2 linked regions of the Prochlorococcus marinus CUG1416 genome follow. The main gene of each other region encodes a partner of the protein of the gene in region 2 in a complex. Links are inferred from orthologs where the notes say so. Each region holds a gene or a part of one and is shown on either strand. Other genes may lie near its edges.

Region 1 (15,424 bases), on a different replicon or contig from region 2:
AATTGAAAACAATTTATATATTCTTGACGGGACCTCACACCTTTATTACAAATTCATCTCAAAATTATCAAACCTAAATTTGATAAAGTCTTGACGCAATAAAAGCATCAGTTCCTAAGTTTTAAATTTTCTAGGTGCAGAGTTAAGCACAAGTGCATAACTCATTTCGAAGGGAAAACCCTTCTACTGGCTGAAAATACAGATCGAAATCTCATCTCCAAAAAATTCATTACAATTACCAAAAATTAGATTTAAGATAATTGATTGAATAATGCAAAAAAAATATTTTTGCCCAGAAGAAAATACTAAACCATTTGACCGTAATTTTGCAACCATTAATACATAATTTTTTTATTAATTTTTTTTTGTTCAATATTCACTTAACGAACTAGGCTGTAAATAGAAGGATTTTAAATAAAATGGCAGAAAGATTTAGTCAAAAAAATTTAAGGGTTCGTCCAAGTTCTGAAGAAGATAAAATTGTAACAAATGCAAAAAAACACTTCGAAAAGACTTTAGTTGAAATATCAGGAGAGCTAGTAGGCAGTGTTGCAGCACTAGAACACCCAACAAACAATAAAAAGTTAAATTATGGAGAAATATTTTTAAGAGACAACGTTCCCGTAATGATTTACCTCATTACCCAAAAACGGTACGAAATTGTCAAAAGGTTCCTAAGTGTATGCCTTGAGTTACAAAGCACTAATTACCAAACGCGTGGCGTATTTCCTACTAGTTTTGTTGAAGAAAACGGAAAGCTTATTGGAGACTATGGTCAGAGATCAATAGGGAGAATTACTTCGGCTGACGCAAGTTTATGGTGGCCCATTTTATGTTGGTATTATGTCAACAAAAGTGGTGATTATGCCTTCGGAAAAAGTCAAGGTGTTCAAAGAGGTATTCAACTTTTACTAGATCTAGTTTTGCATCCAACATTTGAGGGTACTCCCGTACTATTTGTACCAGATTGCGCATTTATGATTGATAGACCTATGGATGTATGGGGAGCACCTCTAGAAGTTGAAGTTTTACTTCATGGATGTTTAAAAAGTTGTATAAACTTAATGGAATTAAGCCGAGCAGATCATGTAAGTAGACTTTTAGATCAAAGACTTATTCTTACAAATCAATGGGTTAAGGATTTAGGAAGTTTTCTATTGAAACATTATTGGGTTACTAGCCAAACAATGCAAATTTTAAGAAGAAGGCCCACTGAGCAGTATGGAGATGATCAACACTTCAATGAATTTAACGTTCAACCTCAAGTAGTTCCTTCATGGCTTCAAGATTGGTTAGAGAACAGAGGTGGTTATTTGATAGGAAATATTAGAACAGGAAGACCTGACTTTCGATTTTACAGTTTAGGGAATTCCTTAGCCTGTATGTTCGGAGTACTCCCTCCTGCAGAACAAAGAGCTTTATTTAGACTAGTTTTACATAACAGACAGCATTTGATGGCTCAAATGCCTATGAGAATTTGTCATCCTCATATGGATGTCGAAGAATGGCAAAACAAAACTGGATCAGATCCAAAGAATTGGCCTTGGAGCTACCACAATGGTGGTCATTGGCCAAGTTTACTTTGGTTTTTTGGAGCAGCTGTTCTTTTACATCAAAAAAATTATGCTTCTGATGATGTAATTCTTATGGAAGAAATGAAATCTTTAATCGAGGAGTCATATTGGTGTCAACTTAATCAATTACCTAAACAAGAATGGGCAGAATATTTTGATGGACCTACAGGTACTTGGGTAGGTCAACAATCTAGAACCTATCAAACTTGGACGATTGTTGGATTTTTATTAATGAATCACTTTCTAAGAGAAGATAATAATGATCTAGATATGTTTAAGATTTAAGCCTAAAACAATCCTAAAGTTAGTGATTTATCAATAGGTAAGCATGCACCTATACCAAGATATATTGTTAGAAAAGTTCCAAACAAGAAAACAGACATCGCAATTGGTCTTCTAAAGGGATTAGAGAATTTATTAACGTTTTCAATGAAGGGTAAAATCATTAATCCAAGTGGAATTAATGTTTGAAGTGCAATACCCAAAAGTTTATTAGGAACTACCCTAAGAATTTGAAAAACTGGATAGAGGTACCATTCAGGAAGTATTTCTAAGGGGGTCGCGAATGGATTTGCTTTGTCTCCTAACATTGCAGGATCTAGAACTGCTAATCCCACTACGCATGCAATAGTACCTAAAATCACTACTGGGAATATATATAATAAATCATTTGGCCAAGCTGGTTCCCCATAATAATTATGGCCCATACCTTTAGCTAACTTTGCTCTTAATTTTGGATCAGATAGATCTGGTTTTTTTAACGTAGACATGTGGGACTCTGATTGTATTTTAATTGTAATTGTTTATAAGGGACCTGAAATACCCTGTTTACGAATCATTAGAAAATGCATCAACATGAAAACTGCTAACGACCATGGCAATACGAAAGTATGAAGACTATAGAATCTCGTAAGAGTTGATTGTCCAACACTTTCTCCACCTCTAAGTAGTTCAACCATAAAATCACCAATTACTGGTATTGCAGCAGGTACACCTGAAACAATCTTGACTGCCCAATAACCAACTTGATCCCAAGGCAAAGAATAGCCTGTGACACCGAAAGCAACTGTTATGACTGCCATTACAACACCTGTAACCCAAGTAAGTTCTCTTGGCCTTTTAAACCCCCCGGTAAGATAAACCCTGAAAACATGAAGGATTAACATCAAAACCATCATAGATGCACTCCATCTATGAACAGATCTTATTAACCATCCAAAACTTACATCGGTCATCAAATAACTGACTGAACTATAGGCTTGTGTCACTGTTGGCTTATAGTAAAAAGTCATTGCAAAACCTGTTGCAAATTGAATTAGGAAGCATACTAAAGTTATGCCTCCTAAACAATAAAAAATATTTACGTGAGGGGGTACGTACTTGGAAGTTACGTCGTCAGTTATGTCTTGAATTTCAAGCCTTTCTTGAAACCAGTCATAAACAGATGAAGAATTAGCCATCCAAAAAAAAATTAGCTTTGATATAAAGAGCTTACTTAAAATTCTTATACTTGGTGTTAACACTTAACCCAATGAATTCATCTTTTAACAAACTTTTAACATTCAAAATATTGATCACTGTATTAATGGTCAGCATTTTTTCTACCAATTTTTTATGCATTGAAAGAGTGGATGCTCTCAGTGATAGCAAGCAATTAGTACTTGATGCTTGGACCTTGGTAAATGAGGGATTTTATGACCCAGAAAAGTTTGATGAAATCCAATGGAAGAGAATTAGGCAAAAAACATTACAGAAACAAATTGAAACAAGTGAAGAGGCTTATTCGGCAATTGAAGACATGTTAAGGCCTCTAGACGATCCTTATACAAGAATCTTACGCCCAAAAGATTATGAACTATTGAAATCAAGTAATTTTGGCAGTGAGATTAATGGTGTTGGGCTTCAATTAGGTGATGATGATAATAGTAATAAAATCAAGGTTATATCTACTCTTGGGGGATCACCAGCCGAAGAAGCTGGAATAGTTAGCGGGGATTTTATAGATAAAGTAGATGGAGTTTCATCAGAAGAATTAGGCCTTGCAAATACTGCTTCTAAATTAAGAGGTGAATCAGGAACTAAAGTTTTAGTTGAAATAACTTCGGAATCAGGAGACATTAAGGAGGTAGATTTAGAAAGGAGATCAGTAGACCTCAGGCCAGTTAGAACAAAACGATTAAGAGACGATTCTCATACAATAGGATATTTAAGGATCACTCAATTTAGTGAAAGCGTACCCAAAAAGGTTGAAGAAGCTCTTCAAGAGTTAAAAGAGAAAGAGGTTGAAGGATTGATCTTAGATCTTAGGAATAATTCAGGCGGACTAGTAAGCTCAGGAATAGCAGTTGCAGATTCATTATTGAGTGAGAGACCAATAGTAGAGACTAAAAATAGAAATGGAATCAAAGATGCAATCATTTCTCAAAAAGAGACATCTTTTGATGGCCCAATGGTAACTTTGGTGAATAAAGGGACTGCGAGTGCAAGTGAAATACTTGCAGGTTCTCTACAAGATAACGACAGATCAATTCTCATGGGAGAACAGACCTATGGGAAAGGTTTAATTCAATCCCTAAAAAGTTTAGGAGAAGACAGTGGAATAGCCATTACAGTAGCTAGTTATTTAACTCCCAAAGGTAATAATATCCAAGGACAAGGCATGAAACCTGATAAGTTACTCGATCTTCCGGATGTAAGTGAATATGGAAGTTCTGACGATAAATGGGTAAGAAATGCAGAATTATTTTTGGATTCACTTCTAGAAAAAGAAGAAGTTTCGACTAAGACGATTGAATTAAACAATGAAGTAATATAAGCCTGAAATAGTAAAAGTATTTATAAATAAAAAATTTTAAACACTATGAGTATTAAAAGAATATTTCATGATCCAATTCACAAAGAAATAGTATTTAATTCAGAGAAGCCAGAAGAATTAATGATTATGGAATTAATTGATACAATTGCTTTTCAAAGATTAAGAAGAATAAAACAATTAGGTGCGGCATCATTACTTTTTCATGGTGCAGAATCGAGCAGATTTACTCACTCAATTGGCGTTTTTTGTATCGCAAGAAAAATATATCAGAGATTAATTGAAAGTAAATCTTTATTTTGTGAAAATAAATTTGTTCTTTATGGAGCAGCTCTATTACATGATTTAGGTCATGGTCCTTTGAGCCATACCAGTGAAGCAATATTCGATCACAATCACGAACAATGGTCTCAAAACTTAGTTAAAGATTATTCTCCAATTAATTCAATACTCAAAAATTATGACAACGAATTACCTAGACAAATCGGGGAATTATTTGGATCAAAACAACTATTTTCAAAACCTTTAAAAACATTGATTAGCAGTGAAATAGATTGCGATCGTCTCGATTATCTTTTACGCGACAGTTACAATACAGGTACCAAATATGGCTTAGTAGATTTAGAGAGAATTATTTCAGGTCTTACTTTTTCACCTGATGGAAATATTGCAATCAAACCAAAAGGAGTTATCGCTATTGAGCATTTCTTAGTACTAAGAAACTTAATGTATAGAACCATCTACAATCACAGAATAAACGAAATATCAACATGGATTCTGGAAAAAATAATATCCACAATAAAACATAATTTTGAAAAGAAAATATGGATAGATAGATCACTTTATAAATGGATATTTTCACCTCAAAATCTCGATTTTGATGATTTCATAAAAAATGATGACATAACTTTTTATTATCATTTAATTAGATGGAAAGATGAATCTTTCGAGCCGCTTTCTACTCTATGCAAAATGTTTATTGATAGAGATTTGTTAAAGGCATCAGACATAAGTTTTTTAAGTAAGATAGATAGGCTAAAAATCCTTGCATTTGCAAGGAAATTATGTGAAAAGAATAATTATGATTCAGAAATATTTTGTGGAATCAAAGAAAGATCTTTTAAAGGTTTTGAATCTAACAATGCTTTAAAAATATGGGATGGAACTTATCAAAACTCATTAGAAGATAGTTCTGCATTAATAAAAACTTTAATGAAATCTGAAGAGAGTTCCCTTATTATTTACCCCAAGGAAATCAAAAGTGAGATTATCAATAAAATTTCAGTTATAAAAAATAATCCCTAAATTAAATTAAATGGAAATCGTTTTAAATAATAATAAAAATAAATATTTAGAAATTTTTTCTTTGGGAGATTTAGATAATGTCCATGAAACTTTTAAACAATTTACTTCCATGAAAGGACCTCTGGAAGCAAAAATTTACGCAATCAATGAATCAATAAGTTCTCATCAATTATTAAAATTAAAAAATCATTTTGAAAAATTTAATATTTATTCTTTATGCATTTACTCAAATAATCGATATACAGTATTAGCTGGAAACTCTTTAAAAATAGATTCAACTTTTGTTAAAGAGCAAGAGATTAGAAATAAGTTACTTTTAGTCAATTCAAAAAAGAAAGACGATATTCTTCACGAAGGAACCGTAAGATCAGGTGACAGAATATCTTCAAATGGAAACCTTTGCATTATTGGAGACGTTAATCCTGGAGCCATAGTTTCCGCTACGAAGAATATTTACGTTTGGGGCAAATTACTAGGGATCGCCTTCGCAGGCCAGGGTGGAGATAAAAATGCCTCTATTGCATCACTTTATTTAAACCCTTTACAGTTACGAATTGCAGATGTCATAGCTATTGGTCCAAAAGATAAGCCCAATCATCATTATCCAGAAATTGCTCTAATAGATAAACAGACGATAATTATCAAGCCATACATAATAGAAAGTAAAAATTAATCAATCATTTGAAATAAATCAATCCAAGTTCGATAAATTTAAGAATTACTTAATATTTAAAATATTTAACTTTCTGCAACTGGCCTTATCATTTGAAAAATCACTAAATTCGTGGCGGAAAATACTCGCACAATACTAATTTGTTCAGGTAAAGGTGGAGTTGGTAAAACCACTCTAACTGCAAACCTAGGCATAGCACTTGCCAACAGTGGAGCAAGGACTGCTGTATTAGATGCTGATTTTGGCTTAAGAAACTTAGATCTTCTTCTAGGATTAGAAAATCGCATTATTTATACAGCTCAAGATGTTCTAGACAAAAATTGTCGTCTTGACCAAGCATTGGTTAGACATAAAAAGGAACCTAATCTTGCTCTTCTTCCTGCAGGTGATCCTAGGATGTTGGATTGGATGAAGCCCGAAGATATGAAGAAAATTAGTGAGCTACTTAGTGAGAAATTTGATTTTGTTTTAGTAGATTGCCCTGCTGGAGTAGAAGATGGCTTTAAAAATGCCCTTGCAGCTTGTAAAGAAGCTATTGTTGTTACCAACCCGGAATTATCTGCAGTTCGTGACGCCGATAGAGTAATAGGGATTCTTAATACTTCTGATATTAAGCCTATCCAGCTTGTAATCAATAGAGTTCGCCCTAACATGATGGCTAATCAAGAAATGCTATCTATCGATGATGTTCAAGGTATCCTTTCTTTACCTTTGTTAGGTATTGTTTTAGAGGATGAACAAGTAATAATAAGTACAAATAGAGGAGAACCACTTACACTTACTGATAGTAAATCTCCTGCAAAAAAATGTTATTTGAATGTTTCCCAAAGACTTACAGGAAAGGATGTACCAATTATTGACCCTACAAACGAAGGTAAAAGTCTTAAAGATAAATTCATGAGATTAATGCAAACAAAGGTTTTTTAAAATGATGACCCTCAGAGACCTTATAAACAAGTTACTAGGAAGAGAAACTGCTAGTGCAAACACAGCTAGGGAAAGATTACAGCTTGTACTTGCTCATGACAGAGTTGATATGGATTCTTTAACAACTGATCTTTTGGACAAAATGAGGAAAGAAATTCTCGATGTTGTTGCAAAATATGTTGAGATTGATTTTGAAGATGTGGCAGTAAGCTTAGAGACGGAGGATAGAATGACTGCATTAGTAGCCAATTTACCAATCAAAAGAACTGTTTCAGGAGAAATAAAGTATAAAAAAAATGATAAGAATGAAAAAAGTGATAAAGATATCAAAAAGTAATAAATTTTAAAAAGCTAAAAAAAATACTAATGATTGACCCTCCTTAATTGTAAGATAGTAATTATGCCGGCTTAGCTCAGCGGTAGAGCAGCGCTTTTGTAAAGCGAAGGTCATCAGTTCAAATCTGTTAGCCGGCATTTTGGTTTATTTAATTATGTTCAATATTTTTTTGCCGAAAATAATAAAATCAAACTGAATATAGCAATGCTAGGTAATAATCTTATTTCAAGAGCATACTCTACAAAAGATGTAACGGGTTCAAATATCCAATAAGTAAAAAATTGAATTAATAAAACAAAAAACAATAATACAAACATTAATGCAATTCCCTAACTAACACTTCCCCTTTTCTAATCAGCATCCACTCGCCACTTTTCTTCCAAGAGATTATAGTACTGGCTTTCCCACTCCTTTTTTCCCATGGAATAGGTCCCAGAATTTCTACAGAAGGGAAGTCTATAGAAATACCTTCAGCTGTAATTGAACCCTTGAAGCCTGAAATATTTGCACTTGAAGTTAACAATGGTCCTGTTTCTTTCATGAGAGATTGAGCCATATATGAATTTGGGATTCTCAACCCAAGAGTAAGATCCTTGCTTGTGAGAATTGGAGTCTGTTGTTCTGAAGAAGGAATAATCATTGTCAGAGCTCCAGGCCAATATTTTGAAGCTATATTTTCGAAATCTTCTTTAGCTGATTCGTGAACATAATCGATTAATTGTTTCTGTTCTGATCCCATGAGAATTAAGGGTTTATTTCTATCTCTTTTTTTAAACTCATAAATAGTTTTTGAAAATTTTGGCAAGCATCCAATTGCAGGTAAAGTATCTGTTGGGAAAATTATAGGTAAACCACTTTTAAGCGTCTTCAAAGCTAATTTGCAGTTTATTAAATTCATTTAGATTATTTACCAATAATAATTTATTTATATCTTCCAATGGTAAACCTTCCAACACCTGAAAGATCATTCACAATTTCTACTGATTTAAAATTATTGTTAATAAATATTTGTTTTACTTTTTCACCTTGATCATAATGATTCTCTAAAATTAGCCATCCCTTCTCTCTTAAAAATAATGGTGCGTTTTGAATAATTTCCCGAATATGTTTCAAACCATCTTCACCGCCTAATAAAGCAATTTTTGGTTCAAAATTTTTAACCTCTTTGGGCAATTTTTCATAAGTATCTTGAGGAATATATGGCGGGTTTGAAATAGCGAGATCTAATTTGCCTTTATAACTTTCAAGAGGGGTCCACCAATGTCCGCAAAAGAATTTTAAATTTGAATGTTGAGAAGCATTTATATAATTTTTTTTGGCTATTTCTAATGCATCTTGATCAATATCAGTTGCTATTCCATCCCACAATGGATACGCTAATGCCAATGCAATACTGATAGCACCTGATCCAGTTCCTAATTCAGCAAAAAATACTTTTTGTGATTTCTTTCCAAATATCTTGAAGACAATATCAACTATGAGTTCTGACTCTGGCCTTGGGATAAGTACATTATCTGTGACTTGTAATTTTAAATCCCTCCAAAAAGTTATCCCACAAAGGTATTGGATAGGAGAACAACTTAATAAATGATCTTCCCAAATAGATGCTAGATGGTCTAAGTTTTTTTTTAAATATATCTTGTTCTCAGGATTTATACCCAATAGGCTTAGATCACTATTGGAGACACCGCCTATACAGTCAAGTAAAAGAGCAAAAGATTGATTATCTCCTCCTTTAGAAAGTTGCTTTTTTTTCCAAAATAAAAATTCTTTTACAGAAATGCTAAGCATTTAAGAAAATTTTAGCGTTTTGGGCCAAGCCTACCTTTACTAGAGTCGGAGAAGAAGCTTGATTTTTCGCCATCTTGAGTAGAAATAAATAAGCCTATGAGGAATATTGTTGGCACCCCTACAAATAAAAGACTAGCTATGAATCCAAAATTAGTTGTTTCCATTTAGTTAACAGTTCTATTAGGTATTAAGACTATAGACATATAACTTGAAATAAAGTGGAAAAATCAACAAATTTTATCAACTGATTAACAGTCTTAAACAATTTAGCGAGGTAATTTTTTATTTTCACTAATTTTTTTAAGTTCTTCTAAATTTGAGGGTGCAGATTGTGGTTTTGTTAAAATCACTGTAGATGATTTTATTAATGTTTGGCATGCAAGTCGCCAATTTTCTGGTCTATTTTTGAGTTTTTCTTCTTCAACAGAAGTAAGAGGGCTCAAAGAATTTTTGTTTCCTCCTTCAACTGAAATAAAACAAGTACTGCATTGCCCTGCCCCTCCGCAATTTCCTAAAATCCCTTTTAATCCATAAAGTTGTAAGTTCTCTTTCATTACTAGTTCCCTTAAATTTTCACCAGGATTGCATTGAACCTCTAAATCCTCACGGATGAATCTGATAGTTGCCATTTTTTTAATTATTTTTCCTATTTTGGCGTTTTAGTTTGAGAATTGTGACCAAAATATTAACAATTTTTAGTCAAAAATTCCTTGTAAACCTAGTGATACAAACTGATTTACCCAATTTTAGCAAGAAAATAAATTTATTTACAAAAATCCCTCAAAGACTAAAAAACCCTTACTATCGTGATGTTTAGCTGTTTATTCAGCATAGTTACTAGAAATTAACCGATGGGATTGCCTTGGTATCGAGTTCACACAGTAGTTATTAATGACCCAGGTCGACTACTTGCTGTGCATCTTATGCATACTGCATTATTAGCCGGCTGGGCCGGTTCTATGGCTCTTTATGAATTAGCCATTTTTGATCCTTCTGATGCTGTTCTCAATCCAATGTGGAGACAGGGAATGTACGTTATGCCTTTCATGGCAAGACTAGGTATCACAAGTAGTTGGAACGGATGGGATATCACCGGTGCTACAGGAGTTGATCCTGGATTCTGGAGTTTTGAAGGGGTTGCAGCAGCACACATAGTATTTAGTGGACTATTGATGCTGGCCTCTATATGGCACTGGACTTACTGGGACTTAGATTTATGGGAAGATTCAAGAACAGGTGAGCCTGCTCTGGACCTGCCAAGAATCTTTGGAATTCATCTTCTTCTAGCCGGACTTACATGTTTTGGATTTGGAGCATTTCATTGTGCAAACGTGGGTATTTGGGTTTCTGATCCTTATGGTCTAACTGGTCATGTAGAGCCTGTAGCCCCTTCCTGGGGAGTAGACGGATTTAATCCTTTCAATCCAGGTGGGATAGTTGCAAATCATATTGCGGCTGGACTTATGGGTATCATTGGAGGTATTTTTCACATTACAAATAGACCTGGAGAAAGACTTTATAGAGCATTAAAACTAGGAAGTCTTGAAGGAGTTCTAGCTAGTGCTCTAGCTGCTGTGCTATTTGTATCTTTTGTCGTTGCAGGAACAATGTGGTATGGTTCAGCGACAACACCAGTCGAGTTATTTGGTCCTACCAGATATCAATGGGACTCAGGCTATTTCAAAACTGAAATTAATAGAAGGGTTCAAACTGCTATAGATAATGGTGCCACTAGAGAAGAGGCATATGCATCCATTCCAGAGAAATTAGCTTTCTACGATTATGTTGGAAATAGTCCTGCGAAAGGAGGATTATTCAGGGTTGGAGCTCTAGTTAATGGTGATGGCTTACCAACTGGTTGGCAAGGTCACATTGCTTTTCAAGACAAGGAAGGTAACGATTTAGAAGTCAGAAGAATACCTAACTTCTTTGAAAACTTCCCCGTGATACTAGAAGATAAAGAAGGCAATGTAAGAGCTGATATTCCATTTAGAAGAGCTGAAGCAAAGTATTCATTTGAACAAACTGGCGTTACTGCAACTATTTATGGAGGTGACCTAAATGGGCAAACATTTACTGATCCTGCAGTAGTTAAAAGATTAGCTAGAAAGGCGCAGCTTGGAGAAGCATTCAAGTTCGACAGAGAAACCTATAAATCTGACGGTGTATTCCGAAGCTCTCCAAGAGCGTGGTTTACATATGCACATCTATGTTTCGGATTGCTATTCTTGTTTGGCCACTGGTGGCATGCTTCAAGAACTCTTTACAGAAATTCCTTTGCTGGTATTGACGCTGAGATTGGTGACCAAGTTGAATTTGGTTTATTCAAGAAGCTTGGTGACGAAACCACAAGAAGAATCCCAGGAAGGGTTTAAACTAAACTTTATTACTTAATCTTATGGAAGCTTTTGCTTACGTTCTTATTTTAACTCTCGCAGTTGTCACGTTATTCTTTGCTGTCGCCTTTAGAGATCCACCTAAATTTGATAGAAAATGAACTTAGAAAAAAAACCTCTTTAATCAAGAGGTTTTTTTTTACTTTTCATAATGAAAATATTGCTCTACTATAAGAGTTAAAGTTCACATTAATTCACTACATGCAGTGTCCAACCTGTCAAAATACAGATAGCAGAGTTTTGGAATCAAGATCTGCTGATAGTGGTAAAAGTGTTCGCAGAAGGAGAGAGTGCTTAAATTGCAACTTTAGATTTACAACTTATGAAAGAGTTGAAACAATGCCAGTTTCAGTAATAAAAAAAGATGGGGGCAGAGAATTATTTGATAAACAAAAATTATTTACTGGCATATCAAGAGCTTGCGAAAAAACCACCTTCACTAGTGAAGCAATTATTAATTTTGTAGATGGGATTGAATCACAAATCATACAGGATTCTAATAAAGATATTAAATCTTCACAAATTGGAGAATTAATACTTAAAAATCTTAGGAAGGAAAACGAAGTTGCCTATATAAGATATGCCTCTGTATATAGAAAATTTAATGGGGTAAAAGATTTTATTTCTACTCTTGAATCTCTAAAAGGAACTTCAAAAAACCAATTAGCTTCAATTTTATAAAATTCAGCATCCTAAAGTGTAGAATACATAACACAAATGATTTTTTGCTATTAGTTTGCAGGCTAGTAGCATTCCTTTCTAACTACCTTTGGTAGTCTGCGATGCAACAAATGAACGAAAATTCTTCCCAAACAATTCAAGAACTTTCTGAAGATAAAGAAATTAAAAATTCGTCTGAATTAGATAATGATGCATTATCCCAAAAGGAGGAAGAGTTATCATTCGAAAATAAAGATATTCCTTCCGCAGATTCTTCCTCTAGTAGAACAAATGCGGATTTTGATAATGCAGGATTCACTCAAGAAGAATTTGCATCACTATTGGGTAAGTATGATTATAACTTCAAGCCTGGCGATCTAGTAAAAGGTACCGTTTTTGCTCTAGAACCCAAAGGAGCCATGATAGATATAGGTGCCAAGACGGCTGCTTTTATGCCTGTTCAGGAGGTTTCAATAAATAAAGTTGAAGGACTAAATGATGTTTTACAACCTTCAGAAAGCAGAGAATTTTTCATAATGAGTGAAGAAAATGAAGATGGCCAATTAGCACTTTCTATAAGAAGAATTGAATATCAAAGGGCATGGGAAAGAGTTAGACAACTGCAAAAAGAAGATGCAACTATTTATTCTGAAGTTTTTGCGACAAACAGAGGTGGAGCTCTTGTGAGGGTTGAAGGCTTAAGAGGTTTTATCCCAGGTTCTCATATAAGTGCTCGAAAAATTAAAGATGACTTAGAAGGTGAGTACCTACCTTTAAAATTTCTTGAAGTTGATGAAGAGAGAAACAGATTAGTACTAAGTCATAGAAGAGCTTTGGTTGAGAAAAAAATGAATAGACTTGAGGTGGGAGAAGTAGTTGTAGGTTCTGTTAAAGGTATTAAACCTTATGGAGCTTTTATTGATATTGGAGGAGTTAGTGGTCTGTTGCACATTTCTGAGATCAGTCATGAACATATCGAAACTCCTCATAATGTTTTAAATGTAAATGACCAAATGAAAGTTATGATAATTGACCTTGATTCAGAAAGAGGAAGAATTTCATTATCTACAAAAGCACTTGAACCTGAGCCAGGCGATATGCTAACCGACCCTCAAAAAGTTTTTAATAAAGCTGAAGAAATGGCTGCGAAATATAAGCAAATGTTATTTGAACAAACTGACGATAATGAGGAAATAGCCACAGCTTCCGCTGAAACAGTTTAAATTCACTTAATTTACGTTGCCCTTTGATATCGCACCTAAAGGGTTATTTATCTTTAAACAAGCATTTCTAAATTTACAATCATTGATTACTAACGACAGTCTAAATTATTATAAAGTTTAATATTTACAAATTATATATAAATGAGTGATTTCATTTTCACTTCTGAATCAGTAACTGAAGGTCACCCTGACAAAATATGTGATCAAATTAGTGACGCGGTTTTAGATGCTTTATTAACAGAAGATCCAGAAAGCAGAGTTGCATGCGAAACTGTCGTTAACACGGGTCTTTGTCTACTTACTGGAGAAATAACTTCAAAAGCAAAAGTCGATTACATAAAACTTGTTAGAAATGTAATTAAAGAAATTGGATATGAAGGCTATAGAGCAGGGGGTTTTGACGCAAATAGTTGTGCTGTTTTAGTAGCACTTGACGAGCAATCACCAGATATTTCACAAGGAGTGAACGACGCAGATGATGTTAACGATGACTTGGAAGATAATACCGGAGCTGGTGACCAAGGCATAATGTTCGGCTATGCATGTGATGAGACGCCTGAATTAATGCCCTTACCGATTAGCTTAGCTCATAGATTAGCTATTCAACTTGCCAAAGTGAGACATGAAGAAGTCCTTAATTATCTACTCCCTGATGGTAAAACTCAAGTAAGCATTGATTACGAAAAAGGGGTGCCAGTCTCTATTAATACGATTTTAATTTCAACTCAACATAATCCTGAGATTGATGGAATAACAAACGAAGAAGAAATTCGTAAAAGAATAAAGGAAGATTTATGGACGCATGTTGTAAATCCTGCTACTGAAGATTTAGAAATCAAACCAAACATTAGCAAAACAAGATTTCTAGTAAACCCCACGGGGAAATTTGTCGTAGGCGGGCCTCAAGGAGATGCTGGGCTAACTGGTAGAAAAATTATTGTAGATACTTATGGTGGATATGCTAGACACGGAGGTGGGGCATTTTCTGGCAAAGATCCCACAAAAGTAGATAGATCAGCCGCTTATGCAGCACGTTATGTAGCTAAAAGCATAGTTAAGGCAAAACTGGCAAAAAAAGCGGAAGTACAATTAAGTTATGCAATTGGAGTAGCAAAACCAATTTCCATTCTCGTGGAAACTTTTGATACTGGTGTTATTTCACAAGCTAATTTGACTGAGCTAATTAAAGAGCACTTTGATTTAAGACCCGCAGCAATAATAAAAGAATTTAACTTAAGAAATCTACCAAAAAAAATGGGAGGAAAATTTTTTAGAAAGACAGCCTCCTATGGACATTTTGGCAGAAGAGATCTTGAGCTGCCTTGGGAAAATGTAGAAGAAAAAGCAGCCAAATTAGCAGAGGCTTCCAAAATCTTTTTATAAATATTTTTTCTATGCCTGATAATTTTTATGGAGGGTTAGATTTTGGAACGAGTGGTGCAAGAATATCAATAATTAATCCTAATAAGAAATTAGTATATTCAAATTCAGTACCTTATTCATACAGCTTTAAAAATCCAAATTCTTGGATCAATTCTTGTGAAAATCTCTTAGTGAATTTACCTATTGAGGTAAAAATTAACCTTAATAAATTGGCTATCTCCGGCACCTCAGGAACTTTAATAGCATCCAATTTGCGAGGAGATCCGATAGGAGAAGCAATACCTTATGACCAAGCATGTATTGAACATAAGATCCTTCTTGAATCCTTAACTTTTGGAGAAGA
Region 2 (15,584 bases):
AATTCCTGAAAGAATTATCGAGCAAGCTGTTAAGGGTATGCTTCCACATAATTCTTTAGGAAGACAGCAATTTAAAAAACTAAAAGTTTATAAAGGGGCTGATCATCCTCATGCAGCACAGAATCCTGTATTATTGAATAGTTAATTTATAAAAATGAATAGTCAAATAAAAAACAAAGCTGTTTATTGGGGAACTGGAAGAAGGAAAACTTCAGTCGCTAGGGTACGCTTGATTCCTGGAAATGGACAAATTAAAATTAATGGGCGTTCCGGTGATGATTACTTAAACTTTAATCCTCTGCATTTAAATTCAATTAAAGCACCTTTGCATACTTTAGGCCTAGAAAATTCTTATGATATTTTCGTGAATGTTCATGGTGGTGGATTGACAGGCCAAGCAGACGCTATTAAACAAGGGGCAGCAAGAGCCCTTTGCGAATTATCTTCAGACAACCGAAAACCACTAAAAACTGAAGGCCATCTCAGTAGAGACCCAAGAGCAAAGGAAAGAAGAAAATATGGTCTTAAGAAAGCAAGAAAAGCCCCACAATTCTCTAAACGTTAAAGGAATTTAATTATGCCAAAATCAGAAATCCACCCAAAATGGTATCCAGATGCAAAAGTTATTTGTAATGGAGAAGTTGTAATGACGACAGGCTCTACTCAGCCTGAACTACATGTCGATGTATGGAGTGGTAATCATCCTTTCTTTACTGGAACTCAAAAAATTCTTGATACAGAAGGTAGAGTTGATAGGTTTATGAAAAAATATGGAATGGGTTCAGCTAATTCAGCTACATCAAAAGAGAAAAAAGAAGAAAAAGATTCTAATAAATAGAATTTTCAAAAATTAAGCATAATTTCAATTGGAATACTCAACACTAATTGCAAGGTTGAAAACTGCTTCAGATAGTTTTGAAAATTTGGAAGTGCAGCTTGCAGATCCTGACATAGCAAATGATCCTAAAAAATTAGAATCAATAGCAAGAGAAAGGTCAAAGTTGGAACCTTTAGTAATTGATTTTAATAAGTTGCTTGATACTGATAAGGAAATTAAAGATTCGAAAAATTTATTGAAAGAGAATAAAAATGATAAAGAGATGGAATCATTAATAAATGAGGAGTTAATTAATCTAGAGGAATTTAAGAATGAACTAATTCATAAAACCACAATCGCCTTATTACCTAAAGATCCAAGAGATGAGAGAAGTGTAATGTTAGAAATTAGAGCCGGTGCTGGAGGTAACGAGGCTTGTATTTGGGCGGGTGATTTAGCAAGAATGTATGAAAGATATGGACAAAAAATTGGATGGTCTGTAAAACCTGTTAGTGCTTCTGAGTCAGATATGGGAGGATTCAAAGAATTAGTTATCTCCGTTAAGGGAGATTCTGTATATAGTCAACTTAAATTCGAAGCTGGTGTACATAGAGTCCAAAGAGTTCCAGCTACTGAATCTCAAGGTAGAGTTCACACTTCTACGGCTACAGTTGCGGTCATGCCTGAAGCTGATCCTGTTGAGGTTAAGATTGATCCAACCGATTTAGAGGTTGGTACAGCAAGATCAGGAGGAGCCGGGGGGCAAAATGTTAATAAGGTGGAGACTGCTATTGATCTTCTTCACAAGCCCACAGGGATAAGAGTTTTTTGTACTCAAGAGAGATCACAATTGCAGAATCGTGAACGAGCAATGGAAATTTTGAGAGCTAAATTATATGAAATTCAATTAAAAGAAGCTAATGCCAAAGAGAGATCACAAAGGCTTTCACAGGTGGGAACAGGGGATAGGAGCGAAAAAATTAGAACTTATAATTTTAAAGATAACAGGACAACTGATCATAGATTGGGAACCAATTTTTCACTAGAACCTATTCTCGCTGGTCAATTGGACGAAGTTATTGATGCATGTGTAGCTCAAGAACAAAAGAGAATGATGGAAGATTTTAATAACGAAGGCAATTGAGATTTTGATTTTTAGATTGCAACGCCTATTACGTATTTACTCCATTCTTTATGCCTGCCAGAGTCAATTTGTCTTGTAGCCTCAAAATTAAGATTACTTAGTGGTCGGTAGGGACTTCGTTTTAAAGGCATATTTGCTTCTTCAGGGGTTCGGTTACCTTTTGCTACATTGCATCTAAGACATGCTGTAGTGACATTTTCCCAGTTATCAGTTCCACCTCTACTTCTCGGTAAAACATGATCTATTGATAAATCACTACCTCGGTAGTTACAGTATTGGCAACAATTATTATCTCTGAGAAGTATATTTTTTCTCGTTAGAGAAACTTCCCTAAATGGAATTTTCACATAATAACGAAGTCTTATAACTGTAGGTAATTTTCTGCCGCAATGTATTGAATAAGATTTATCCTCCTCTAAGCTTTCTGCTTTACCTTTGATCATTAAAATAACAGCCCTTCTCCAAGAAGTGATGTTTAAAGGTTCATAAGAAGCATTTAAAACTAGAGTCTGGCTCATGCCAAAATACTATTTACATGTCATGCTAACTGTATATTTAAATAAGCGCATATAATTGCGCAAAGTTAATGCAAATTCGGCAAACAAATCAGGGATTTAATTTTGATACATATCCAACTTTTGAAAAAGATATAGATCCAAAACAAAGAGCATGGATTGAAGTTAGAGCGAAAGCAATAGAAACAAATGTAAGGCAGTTAAGATCCAAATTAAGTAAAAGTTGTGAATTTATGGCAGTTGTTAAAGCTGATGGATATGGACATGATGCGAAATTAGTATCTGAATATGCTATCAAAGGTGGAGCTTCGCAATTAGGAGTTGCCACATTAAAAGAAGGGATTAAGCTTCGTTCTTCAGCGGTTAAAAAACCAATTCTTATCCTCGGAAATCTATATTCGAAAAGGGATTTAATAATATGTTTTAAAAATGATCTTATGCCAACTATCAGTAGTATAAGAGAATGTTTAATTTGCAATAATATTGGGAAGCACTTTGGGTTGAAATTTGCTTTACATCTTAAAGTTGATACTGGAATGTCAAGATTAGGATTTGAAATTAATAAATTTGTTCAGCAATTTGCAAAAATAAAATCTTTTGAAAATATTTCTATAGAAGGAATATATAGTCATTTATCATCTGCAGATGAACATAACTCATTAGATCCTAAAAGTAGGACACAATTACAGAGGCAGAAGTTTCAGGAATTATTAAATCAAATTAACGTTGATAGAAATTACAAAATCAAGATTCATTTGGCTAATTCTGCGGGCATGCTTCTTACTAAAGATTTTCATTTCGATATGGTACGTGTTGGGCTATCTATGTATGGATATAGTCCTATAGTAAAACTTGATAAAAATTTATCGCTTAAACCAGCTTTGTTTTTGAAGGTCAAAGTAGCTTTTATAAGAATTATTGATGAAGGAGTAAGTGTAAGTTACGGAGGAAAATTTGTAAGTAGTAGAAAAACTAAGTTAGCTGTATTAAGTATTGGTTATGCAGATGGAGTCCCAAGAAATCTTTCAGGCAAGATACACGTTATACATAATAAAAAACTTTATCCCCAAGTTGGATCTATTACTATGGATCAAATGATGGTGGACATAACAGATTCAAATGAAATTGAAATTGGTAGTACCATGGTATTACTAGGATCTGATGGAGACAAAACAATTTCTCCTGTTGATTGGGCAAGAGAATCTAACACTATCCCGTGGGAAATTCTTTGTTCTTTTAAAAATAGATTGCCAAGAGTTCAAGTTGATTAGACATTGCGATAAAATAAAAAATTTTGAATATTTGCAAAAAAATTGATAATGTATAAGAACTGGAGAGGTGGCTGAGTGGTTGAAAGCGGCTCCCTGCTAAGGAGTTACAGGAGGTAACTTTTGTCGAGGGTTCGAATCCCTCCCTCTCCGTAGAATTAGAAGTTCAAGTAGTCCAATATTGTCCAAAAACAGATGAAATTCCCAAAAATAGGGGATTTTTTTCCTAGAGGTATTCATATCGTCCCATATGAAAATTAAATTAGGGGTAACGGTTAGGGTCACGGAATACGTAATTTCACCAAAAAATTGCTTTAGAAGTGTAAATAAGTAATTTAGAAGAGTAGAGGTTATTTATTTAGGTTCATTGTCTTTTTCCCGACTTATTTCTTAGTGGTAACTAATATTACCTTTTAGGTATATTTTAAGATTTATTTTAATTATATAAATTTACTTCTGCTAAAGTTATCAAAAAAAATTATGGTTAATCTCGTAATTACTAAAGATTAATTAATAAAAGATTTTGTTTTAATGCAGGAGAAAGCATTTACTAATTTGAAAATTCTATTAATTGTTTTAGATGAAAAATTTTACAAGTAATAATTTTAAAATAATAACTGGAACTACAATAGTTCTTTTAGGTTTTCTTTTTGATACGAACCTTGTAGTTAAAGCTAATACTTGTCAGGAAAATCCAGATACTTTTCCAAGTAGTTGTATGAAAACGCCAGTAATTTATAAAACCAGAATTTATGAACTTGGATTATGTACTGATGACCCTCTATCAGGTACAACAGGAAGCGGCAACAATATTACATCAGATTATGAAATTGATTTATCAACTTGTGCTAAAACATTTGAGGCAGAGAATGGAACCTTGGTTGACCTCTCAACAATAGGAGCTCCACAAGCTCTTATTGGCAAGGATACAAGACCACCTGTTGGAAATTATCCATATGCATATGTAAAATTAAGTAATACCTTTGTTCTTAAAGGTAGTCAATTAATAAATGATGTACCCTTTTATTCTAGTTCAGATGGAACTGCAACTAAAGTTCTTTCAGAATATACAGAATGGGGTAATAAAGTAATAGATTTTGAAAAAGGGGTAGAATGTGAACCCCTTGCAAATAATAGGAAAATGGCTTCAGTGGATACTTATACTTCTGGTGATGTGGTAGGAACAGTGAAAGCTGTTCTTTCTCATATAACTAGTGGAAATTTTGTGGCTACTACTCCAGAACAATGTGGAACTTCTAATCGAGTTTTTGGTAGTTTTAAACCTACAAATCCAGTAATAATAACTACCTCAACTAAAGGGTTAGAAGTAAGCTTTACTATCAAAAACAAAGGGTTAGCCGTTGTACCGTGGAGCGGTATGGATGATAGTGAAGTGGGATATTTTAGTACAGGTCCATTTTTACCTTCTTTTACTACATTTGAATAAATAATCATCTTTGATATATAACTTTTAAGTCTGAAATCATCAACTTTTGAAGTCATATTAAGGGTAACGAATGGGGTAACAGAACCTCTAAATTTCTAAAAAATCGCACTATCTTGTCCCATTTCATCCCATTTTGTCCAAAACAGACAGGCTTCCCTTCACTCCCTCTCCGTATTTTATTAGTTTCAGATAACGTCAGAAAGGGTCAAAATAATTGCAGTTAAAAGAATTAGAGCAACTTATGATTTGTTTTTTATAGGTTAGATTGTTAATCCAAACCCAAATTTGTTGTCGGAAATGTTATCGGAAAAAAATTTGCACAAAAAACCCCACTACAGACGCAGTAGTGTGGTGTCCAGATTTAATTGCAAAAAGTTCGATATTTAGATTTTCAAAAAAAATCTCACAAAGTTGAAGTGCAAATTGTTATGCGTTATAAAAGAATTGAGAACTTAAGTGATCATCTACAAAGCAATTTTCACAAATAAGAATGACATTATTTAATAAATTCTCGATTAACGAGATCTTACTCTCAAGCAAAGAGGCATATCAAAAGGAACTCAATAACAAAGATGTGGTTTCACAAATAGGAAAGTCATTATTTAATAAATTCTCGATTAACGAGATCTTACTCTCAAGCAAAGAGGCATATCAAAAGGAACTCAATAACAAAGATGTGGTTTCACAAATAGGAAAGTCATTATTTAATAAATTCTCGATTAACGAGATCTTACTCTCAAGCAAAGAGGCATATCAAAAGGAACTCAATAACAAAGGTGTGGGTTCACAAATAGGAAAGTAATTAGATTGCCTCCTTAAAGAATGGTTCAAGTGTTGTCGGAAAAATGTTATTTTCTCTATCTTCTATTATGACTATCCTTGCAATACCTAGACATAGAGGTGTTCGCATAATCCATCCCTCTCCGTAATTAATTTAGAAGAATTTCTTAATTTATTTTTTACAATAAGTCAAGATTAATATTTTTAAGGTCATTAATAGAACTTAAAATTATGTCAGCACCAGCTTTTTCTAGATTTTTTTCGTATAAATTACGTTCTTTTGATAGGGTTTTTAAATGTAAATGAGGGGGAGATATGCCAATACTTATGAATTTCTGAGATGGTATTTCCTTTCTAGCGTTTATAACTGTATTTATATCTGCAATAGTATCTCCTACATATGCAATGGGAATATTAGATGCGCCAAGTTTATCTCCAAGAAGCTTTTTTGATAAATTAATAAAACCTCTTGGATCAGGCTTATCAGGGGCATCTCCCATAGAGATTAATGGTGGTGATTTAAGTCCAAGTCTTTTTTCTAAAACAAATTTTGCTGAAGCAGACTCTGCACCACTCACAAAACCCCAAATTATTCCATTGCTTTCTAATAAATCAAAAAACTTTTTATCTACTAATAACTCCTCATTCGTTATAAATCCAGACCAATACTTACTATCTTTATTTGGATCTCCTCCAAAGTAAAACTTTTCAAAACATTTAACGATTTCTTCTCTTGGGGGTATTTCAAGGTTTAAATTCTCCTTTCTTTTACATCTTTTTATAAGCTCTAAACTTAAATCCCAGTCATTATTCCAAATCCCTTCATTTTTGGCATTATCAATATCTACATAACTTGGCTCCCACCCAGAAAATTTGTAAACTGTTTTTTTTAATGCAAGTCTATAACTATTCTCAACGCTGCGTATAACACCATCTATGTCAAATAAAATTAAACCAATATTTTTCAATGAATTTTTATTCCTTTTTATAAAAGATTAGTATTCTTATTAAAAAAAAGCAAAAACAAATGTTTAGCTAATTTACTTTTTATCTAAACTTAATTTTGTAAATATCCTCTGGGAGTGAGAAATATTTCATCTACTAACTTAGTTTGAGAATTGCCAATAATAATGATTGATAACATATCAACCTCTTTAAAAGGAATTCTGTTTAAAGTAAAAAATTTTTTGGATTGGTTTTCTCTCCCAACTTGTCTAGCTATTAAAACAGGAGTATCCTCATGCCTAGATTTCAAACATATATCTATTACACTTTTTAGCTGCCAATTTCTTTCAATAGATTGAGGATTAAATAAAGCTATTACAAAGTCACCTACCAGAGCTCCTTCAATTCTTTTTTCTATTAACGACCATGGAGTTAATTTATCACTTAAGCTTATTGAACAAAAGTCATTCATTAGTGGTGCTCCACTAAGAGCAGCCGCTAATTGAACGCTACTTATACCAGGATGTACTTCAAAGTAAGGTCTATATTCTTTTTTGATTTTTTGAAGTAACTCCAAAAGTAAACCAGCCATTCCATAGAATCCCGATTCACCTGACGAAATTAAAGCTACTTTTATTCCTTCCTCGGCTAATGTAATTGCTTTAACGCATCTTTCCTTTTCCTGAGTAAGTTTACTTTCAACTAAAACTTGGTCACTCCTTTTTAAGGGTTTAATCAAATCTAAATACATCTTATATCCAATCCAAACAGTACATCTTGAAAGTGCTTTTCTTGCATTATTGGTTATGAAGGAGATATCTCCAGGCCCACTTCCAATAATATGAATTTCGCCATTTGTTGGATAATATTGATTTTTTGATTCTGCTACAGCGATAGTTACTGCACCTGATTTAATTGTTGGAAAATCTTTACCTTTAAAGATTCTTTTTTCTTCTAGTAATTTTGATTCTCCTCCTGCTGCCAGTAAGCAAGAAGCTTCTGCTACAGAAGGGGTGCCAATTTCATTTTGCACAACAATTGAAGGATTTGGAACAATTATTTTTGAAAGATCTTCTTTAGAAAAAAACTTGATAGGTAACTTATTTTCCTCAGCAAGTTCTAAAATTCCTTTCTCATCTTTTTTAATATCAACAGTTGCAAATCCCGCAATTGAATGCCGTGATAAATTTCTTGACTTCAAGAAATTATTTAATGAACTTGCTATTAATTCTTTGCTGGTATTTCTCTCACAACCAATGCCAATCCATAATACGGGAGGATGCCAAGTCGTTTCATGATTTTCAAATATGCTCACATGAAATGTAGAATCTGGTTTTTCGGCTTCTTTTATACAAATTTGATTAATAGTCTCTCCTGATTCTGAAGTTTTCCATAAATTATTACCAGATAATTGTTCGCAAAATATTTCTTCGTTCTTAGCTTGATTTATTACTAGTTTTGACCAGTCCTGTATTTTCCCTGATCTTTTCCAACCCCATTGATTCCCAAATGAATCAAGACTTAAGAAGCTTTGATCATTTGAATTATTAGTTTCAATAATTTGGCCCCCAAATAAATTAGAAATTTGATCCGCGATATTTTTTGTATTTGATTGATGAGAACCAATTAAAGGGACTATCTTAGAACATTTGTTATCTATGACGATCACGCCCGGATCTTGCTCTTTAGAGGTTAAAAAAGAATTTATTAAACGTATTGATGCACCAATTGAGCCTATGAAAATTATTAAATCTAGTTCTGGCCATTTTTTAAGTAAAATTTCCTTAGGCTTTTGTATTTTTACAAGATCATTTTCTATATCATCATTTTTTGAAGAGCTTGCTATATATATCTCGTTAACAAATTCGGTTTTTTGAAGTCTTTTTAAAATTTCTTTTGAATTACTAGATAGACCTATTGCGATTCCTTTCAAATCAGAAATTATTGTTTGTTATGTTGCAATTATATACTGTCAATGTATTTGAAAAATTTTATGAGAAATATAAAAAAAAAATTAAGAAATTTATATAAAATCTGAGTAGCAATACTCATATTTCACTCATAGAAAAGAATTTAACAAAATATTCATATAGTAACAATCATTAGAACATTTGTTACGTTAATGCATAACGAAAGATCTTTGGCTTATTATTTTTGAAACGAATATCTAAAGTTCCGAATGATTTCGTTTTCTTGAACCTTATTATTAAAAATAAGTGCAAGAATCAATCTATCGGCTTTAATGTCAATTATTTTCGAGGTGCTAGATGACCATCAGCCCACCAGAAAGTGGAGAAAAAAACAAGAAAGTTTTGGAAGATCCTGTAAAGGCTGACCCAAGACCTATTGATTTTGCCAAATTAGATAAGCCAGGTTTCTGGTCAACTAAATTATCTAAGGGTCCAAAAACCACAACTTGGATCTGGAATTTACATGCAGATGCACATGATTTTGATGTGCATACAGGCGATGCTGAAGAAGCAACAAGAAAAATCTTTTCAGCTCACTTTGGACATCTTGCAATCATTTTTATATGGATGAGTGCTTCTTTTTTCCATGGAGCAAGATTTTCAAATTACACAGGCTGGTTAGCTGATCCAACTCATGTTAAACCAGGCGCTCAGCAAGTTTGGGCAGTTGTTGGCCAAGAAATGCTTAACGGTAATCTTGGTGCGGACTACAACGGGATCCAAATAAGCTCTGGAATTTTCCATATGTGGAGAGCTTGGGGTATTACTAACGAAAGTGAGTTAATGGCTCTAGCTATTGGTGCAGTAATAATGGCTGCTCTTATGCTTCATGGAGGAATCTATCATTATCATAAGGCGGCACCAAAAATGGAATGGTTCCAAAATGTTGAGTCAATGCTTAATCATCATATTGCAGGTTTGGTTGGGCTTGGATCATTAGCTTGGGCAGGTCATTGTATTCATATTGGCGCCCCAACAGCCGCATTGCTTGATGCGATTGACGCTGGATCTCCTCTAGTCATTAATGGTAAAGAGATAGCAACTATTGCTGATATGCCAATGCCTCACCAGCTTTGTGATCCACAAATAATTGGTCAGATTTTTCCTGGTTTAGCTAGTGGAGTTGGTAATTTCTTTAGTCTTAATTGGTTCGCTTTCTCAGATTTCTTAACTTTCAAAGGTGGTTTGAACCCTGTTACTGGAAGTTTGTGGATGACTGATATTGCACATCATCATTTAGCTTTTGGTGTAATTGCGATAATTGGAGGTCATTTATATAGAACTAACTATGGAATTGGTTCAAGTATGAAAGAGATATTAGAAGCTCATCAAGGAGATCCAATATTATTCCCGGCACCAAAAGGTCATCAAGGTCTTTTTGAGTTTATGGCTGAAAGTAGACATGCACAGCTATCTGTAAACCTTGCAGCTCTAGGTTCTCTTAGCATCTTGATTTCTCATCATATGTATGCGATGCCTCCATATCCTTATATAGCGACTGATTATATGACAGTCCTAGGTTTATTCACACATCATATGTGGATAGGAGCTTTATTTATAGTTGGAGCTGGAGCGCATGCTGGCATAGCGATGGTTAGAGATTATGATCCAGCAAAACATATTGATAACGTTTTAGATAGAATTTTAAAAGCTAGAGATGCCTTAATCAGTCATCTTAACTGGGTTTGTATGTGGCTAGGTTTCCATAGTTTTGGACTTTATATTCATAACGATACTATGAGAGCTTTAGGTAGACCTCAGGATATGTTTAGTGATACTGCAATTCAACTTCAACCAATATTTGCTCAATGGATTCAAAGTATTCAAGCTTCTGCTGTAGGAACTTCAATCTTAGCTGGTACTCCTGAGGGACTACCTCAAAAAGCTTTAAGTGAAGTTTTCAACGGAAGTTTAGTTGAAGTAGGTGGAAAAGTAGCAATAGCTCCAATTCAACTTGGCACTGCTGATTTGATGATCCATCATATTCATGCTTTCCAAATACATGTAACCGTTTTAATACTACTTAAAGGAGTACTTTACGCAAGAAGTTCAAGACTCATCCCTGATAAGGCTTCGCTTGGATTTAGATTTCCTTGTGATGGACCTGGAAGAGGTGGTACATGTCAAGTCTCATCTTGGGATCATGTATTCTTAGCTCTTTTCTGGATGTATAACTGCATATCAATAGTTATATTCCACTTCTCTTGGAAAATGCAAAGCGATGTTTGGGGACTAACAGGAGGAAACTTCTCTCAAAGTGCTATTACTATTAATGGCTGGTTAAGAGATTTCCTATGGGCTCAATCATCTCAGGTACTTACTAGTTATGGTGAAGCTATTAGCATGTATGGATTGATGTTCTTAGCAGCACACTTCATATGGGCATTTAGCTTAATGTTCTTATTCAGTGGAAGAGGTTATTGGCAAGAATTATTTGAATCAATAGTATGGGCTCATAACAAGCTTAAAGTTGCCCCAACAATACAACCAAGAGCTCTTTCAATTACTCAAGGTAGAGCTGTTGGTGTAGCTCACTTCCTTCTCGGAGGTATAGCAACTACTTGGGCTTTCTTCCATGCACGACTATTTGGCTTAGGCTAAATAACCTGAACTTCACCTTTTTAATTCAATGGCAACAAAATTTCCATCATTTAACCAGGGTCTAGCTCAGGACCCTACAACCCGCCGAATATGGTACGGAATAGCAACAGCTCATGACTTTGAGAGTCATGATGGAATGACCGAAGAAAAGCTTTATCAAAAGCTTTTCTCAACACATTTTGGTCATCTGGCAATTATTGCCCTTTGGGTAGCTGGTAACCTATTCCATGTAGCTTGGCAGGGTAACTTTGAGCAATTTGTACTTGATCCAACTCATGTCCGTCCAATTGCCCATGCAATTTGGGATCCTCATTTTGGAGCAGGAATAACTGAAGCAATGACACAAGCTGGAGCTAATGGCCCAGTTAACATAGCTTACTCAGGCCTTTACCATTGGTGGTACACAATAGGTATGAGAACTAACGAGCAACTTTTCCAAGCTTCAATCTTTATGAGCATTTTAGCTTGTTGGGTTTTATTTGCTGGTTGGTTACATTTACAACCTAAATTCAGACCTACACTTGCTTGGTTTAAAAACGCTGAGGCCCAGTTAAACCATCATTTATCTGTTTTATTTGGTTTTAGTAGTATTGCTTGGACAGGACATTTAGTTCATGTAGCTATTCCTGAATCAAGAGGACAGCATGTTGGTTGGGATAATTGGTTAACAGTTCTTCCTCATCCTGCAGGCTTGGCTCCTTTCTTTACACTTAATTGGGGAGCATATGCCCAAAATCCTGATTCTTTAAATCAAGTATTTGGAACTTCAGAAGGTGCTGGAACCGCAATCTTTACTTTCTTAGGAGGACTACATCCTCAAAGCGAAGCTTTATGGCTTACTGATATTGCACATCACCATATTGCAATTGGTTGTGTTTTTGTAATTGCAGGCCATATGTATAGAAATACTTTTGGAATAGGACACAGCCTCAAAGAAATTACTGAAGCTCATAATACTAGACACCCAAATGACCCTCATAAAGGTAGTTTTGGAATTAGTCATGATGGAATTTATGAGACAGTAAATAACTCCCTACACTTTCAATTAGGTTTAGCTTTAGCATCTCTTGGTGTTGCCACTTCTCTAGTTGCTCAACATATGGGAGCTCTTCCTTCATATGCTTTTATTGCGAGAGATTACACTACACAGTCAGCTCTATATACTCACCATCAATACATAGCTATGTTCTTAATGGTTGGAGCTTTTGCTCATGGAGCTATTTTCTTTGTACGTGATTATGATCCAGAATTAAACAAAGATAATGTTTTAGCTAGGGTTTTAGGAACCAAAGAAGCACTAATAAGTCACTTAAGTTGGGTAACAATGTTGCTAGGATTCCATACTCTTGGAATTTATGTTCATAACGATGTAGTTGTAGCTTTTGGAAATCCAGAAAAACAAATTCTAATTGAACCTGTTTTTGCTCAGTTTGTTCAAGCTGCTCAAGGTAAAATGATGTATGGCTTCGATGCTTTATTATCTGATCCTACGAGTTCTGCAACAATAGCAGCAAACTCTATGCCAGGAAATCACTATTGGATGGATCTAATTAATAGACAAGATGCTTTAAGTTCTTTCTTACCAATTGGTCCAGCTGATTTCTTAGTTCATCACGCTATTGCACTCGGACTACATACAACAGCACTAATACTCATTAAAGGAGCATTAGATGCTAGAGGTACAAAATTAATTCCTGATAAAAAGGATTTAGGATATGCTTTCCCTTGCGATGGTCCTGGAAGAGGAGGTACTTGTGATAGCTCTTCATGGGATGCTATGTACCTAGCAATGTTCTGGGCATTAAATCTCATGGCATGGGTCACTTTCTACTGGCATTGGAAGCACCTAACAATTTGGCAAGGTAATGTGGCTCAATTTAATGAATCAGGGACCTACTTAATGGGTTGGTTTAGAGATTATCTATGGCTCAATTCCTCACAGTTAATTAATGGATATAATCCATTTGGAGTTAATTCATTATCTCCTTGGGCCTGGATGTTCCTATTCGGCCACCTAGTTTGGGCTACAGGATTTATGTTCTTGATCTCATGGCGTGGTTATTGGCAAGAATTAATTGAAACATTAGTTTGGGCTCATCAGCGCACACCGATAGCAAACCTTGTTGGATGGAGAGATAAGCCAGTTGCTCTATCAATTGTTCAGGCAAGATTAGTAGGCTTAGCTCATTTCACGATTGGAAACATACTTACATTTGGTGCATTTGTAATTGCATCAACTTCAGGTAAGTTTGGTTAAAATCTCTTTAAATAATACAAATCACCACATTTGTGGTGATTTTTTTTTGTTTATTTTCTTTTTCTAAATTAAGTTAAAATTATAGAATTATTATCAAATAAATATGTCAAAAATAAACCAATTCATCTCTATTATTATTCCCGTTTTCAATGAAAGTGAGAGTATTGTTTTTTTATTGGATGAAGTTAAAAGTGTAATGGCAACTAATAAATTAAATTTTGAATTGATTGTTGTAAATGATGGTTCTCAAGACAATACTCAAAGAGTATTAGAAGAACTAACTCTAAAAATCAAAGAATTATCAGTTATTTGTCTTCGCAAAAATTATGGACAAACTGCAGCAATGGCTGCAGGTTTTGATAATTCTAAGGGTGATATTGTCCTTACTTTAGATGGTGACTTACAAAATGATCCAAATGATATTCCTAAATTGATTGCTGAAATTAATTTAGGCTACGATTTGATATGTGGATGGAGGTTTGACCGAAAGGATAAATTGCTTAATAGGAAGATCCCATCAAAAATAGCAAATAAATTAATAGCTAAGGTAACAGGTTTAAAGTTGCATGATTATGGATGTTCATTAAAAGCTTTTAAAAAAGAAATAATAGATGATATTAAACTATATGGTGAACTTCATAGGTTTTTACCAGTTTTAGCAAATATTGAAGGAGCTAGAATTAAAGAAATTAAGGTTAATCACAGAAGTCGAAAATATGGATCTAGTAAATATGGAATTGATAGAACTTTCAGAGTTTTAATGGATTTATTAACTGTTTGGTTTATGACTAAATTTTTGACTAGACCTATGTATGGATTTGGTTTTGTTGGAATTATAAGTATTTTTATAAGTCTTTCAATGACTTCTTACTTGTTAATTATAAAAATATTGGGAGATGACATTGGAAATCGCCCTATGCTTATGTTTGCACTCATATTAGGAATTGCTGGGGTTCAGTTATTTAGCTTTGGATTATTAAGTGAACTTTTAATAAGAACATATCATGAAAGTCAAGATAGACCAATTTACAGAATTAGAGAAATTCAAGGTAAAACTAAAAATGCAACTCTTACTTAAAATTTCTTATTAAGTTAGCTGAAATCTCAACTACTTCAGGAGAAGTATCTTTTAAACCTCTTCTAAGAATAGGCAATATTGATTTGTCATCTAATTTCTCTGCAATTTTTAAAGCTTTTAATTTATCTTCTTTATGGCTTTGAAAAAGTTTAAACATTGTATTTCTTAGAGCCTTTTTATCAAATGCTGAGTATATGTTATCTTCACGCTTGTAAGAAAAACTATTCTTTTTAGATATATTATTTTTATTATTATTTATAAGTTTATTTGAAGATAAGTTTTTAAAATTTATTGCATTTTTAAACTGTCTTTTTTTAAAAATTAATAGTAAAAATACAATAAAAATAATGAGTAATATTGCGAAAAAATTTAACATGTAAAAAGTTAATAATTTTTATATCATCCAGTAATAAAATTAACACTATTTATCAGATAAATACTAAAGTGTTTAAAGATGTTAAACGAATTATGTCATCTGAATTTTCAAATCTTCTGCCTTCGGTCTTTGTCCCCATGATTGGCTTGGTAGCACCTGCTATTTTTATTGTTTTAATAGGCAGATTTATAACGGCTACTGAATAAAAATTAATTATCACATTATCCTTTTTTTAAAATGAGCGATTCACAAACACCATTAGGAGCCAATCCTAAATTTCCAGAAAAATATATAGATCAAAGTGTCCTGCCTACAGATATTGGTATCGCAGAACAATGGGCTGTTAAAACTGTTGCTGATCCGTTTGTTGGGAATTTGGCTACCCC

The links.
Region 1: the proteins of prfA (region 2) and prmC are in contact, whole or in part, in a crystal structure (PDB 2B3T), measured with the Escherichia coli proteins. The link is inferred for Prochlorococcus marinus CUG1416 from one-to-one orthologs.

What each region holds. Positions count from the first base shown.
Region 1 is NZ_JAAORM010000002.1:79,704-95,127, reverse strand. What follows is about bases 7,485-10,237. They hold prmC (peptide chain release factor N(5)-glutamine methyltransferase), read right to left. Parts: upstream 9,420-10,237; coding sequence 8,550-9,419; downstream 7,485-8,549. Other genes in these bases: HA146_RS01690 (2Fe-2S iron-sulfur cluster-binding protein), read right to left, coding at 9,686-10,048; psbM (photosystem II reaction center protein PsbM), read right to left, coding at 9,431-9,583; HA146_RS01705 (L-threonylcarbamoyladenylate synthase), read right to left, coding at 7,945-8,526; minE (cell division topological specificity factor MinE), read left to right, coding at 7,485-7,628. Outside these bases: HA146_RS01750 (glycoside hydrolase 100 family protein), read left to right, coding at 420-1,859; petD (cytochrome b6-f complex subunit IV), read right to left, coding at 1,862-2,344; petB (cytochrome b6), read right to left, coding at 2,378-3,034; carboxyl-terminal processing protease CtpZ, read left to right, coding at 3,106-4,389; HA146_RS01730 (HD domain-containing protein), read left to right, coding at 4,435-5,691; HA146_RS01725 (septum site-determining protein MinC), read left to right, coding at 5,702-6,364; septum site-determining protein MinD, read left to right, coding at 6,476-7,291; more of minE, read left to right, coding at 7,293-7,484; psbB (photosystem II chlorophyll-binding protein CP47), read left to right, coding at 10,271-11,794; HA146_RS01680 (photosystem II reaction center protein T), read left to right, coding at 11,818-11,916; transcriptional regulator NrdR, read left to right, coding at 12,017-12,496; HA146_RS01670 (30S ribosomal protein S1), read left to right, coding at 12,607-13,698; metK (methionine adenosyltransferase), read left to right, coding at 13,840-15,081; HA146_RS01660 (FGGY-family carbohydrate kinase), read left to right, coding at 15,093-15,424. UniProt on the Escherichia coli protein: Methylates the class 1 translation termination release factors RF1/PrfA and RF2/PrfB on the glutamine residue of the universally conserved GGQ motif, i.e. on 'Gln-235' in RF1 and on 'Gln-252' in RF2.
Region 2 is NZ_JAAORM010000005.1:406,582-422,165, reverse strand. Bases 1-2,913 are described here. They hold prfA (peptide chain release factor 1), read left to right. Parts: upstream 1-866; coding sequence 867-1,961; downstream 1,962-2,913. Other genes in these bases: alr (alanine racemase), read left to right, coding at 2,548-2,913; HA146_RS08530 (HNH endonuclease), read right to left, coding at 1,973-2,479; rpmE (50S ribosomal protein L31), read left to right, coding at 578-838; rpsI (30S ribosomal protein S9), read left to right, coding at 155-565; rplM (50S ribosomal protein L13), read left to right, coding at 1-145. Outside these bases: more of alr, read left to right, coding at 2,914-3,747; HA146_RS08515 (hypothetical protein), read left to right, coding at 4,325-5,191; HA146_RS08510 (hypothetical protein), read left to right, coding at 5,682-5,993; HA146_RS08505 (TIGR01548 family HAD-type hydrolase), read right to left, coding at 6,151-6,939; cobJ (precorrin-3B C(17)-methyltransferase), read right to left, coding at 7,029-8,849; photosystem I core protein PsaA, read left to right, coding at 9,184-11,487; photosystem I core protein PsaB, read left to right, coding at 11,516-13,744; HA146_RS08485 (glycosyltransferase family 2 protein), read left to right, coding at 13,848-14,822; HA146_RS09590 (hypothetical protein), read right to left, coding at 14,815-14,979; HA146_RS08475 (photosystem I reaction center subunit VIII), read left to right, coding at 15,291-15,404; HA146_RS08470 (photosystem I reaction center protein subunit XI), read left to right, coding at 15,436-15,584. UniProt on the Escherichia coli protein: Peptide chain release factor 1 directs the termination of translation in response to the peptide chain termination codons UAG and UAA.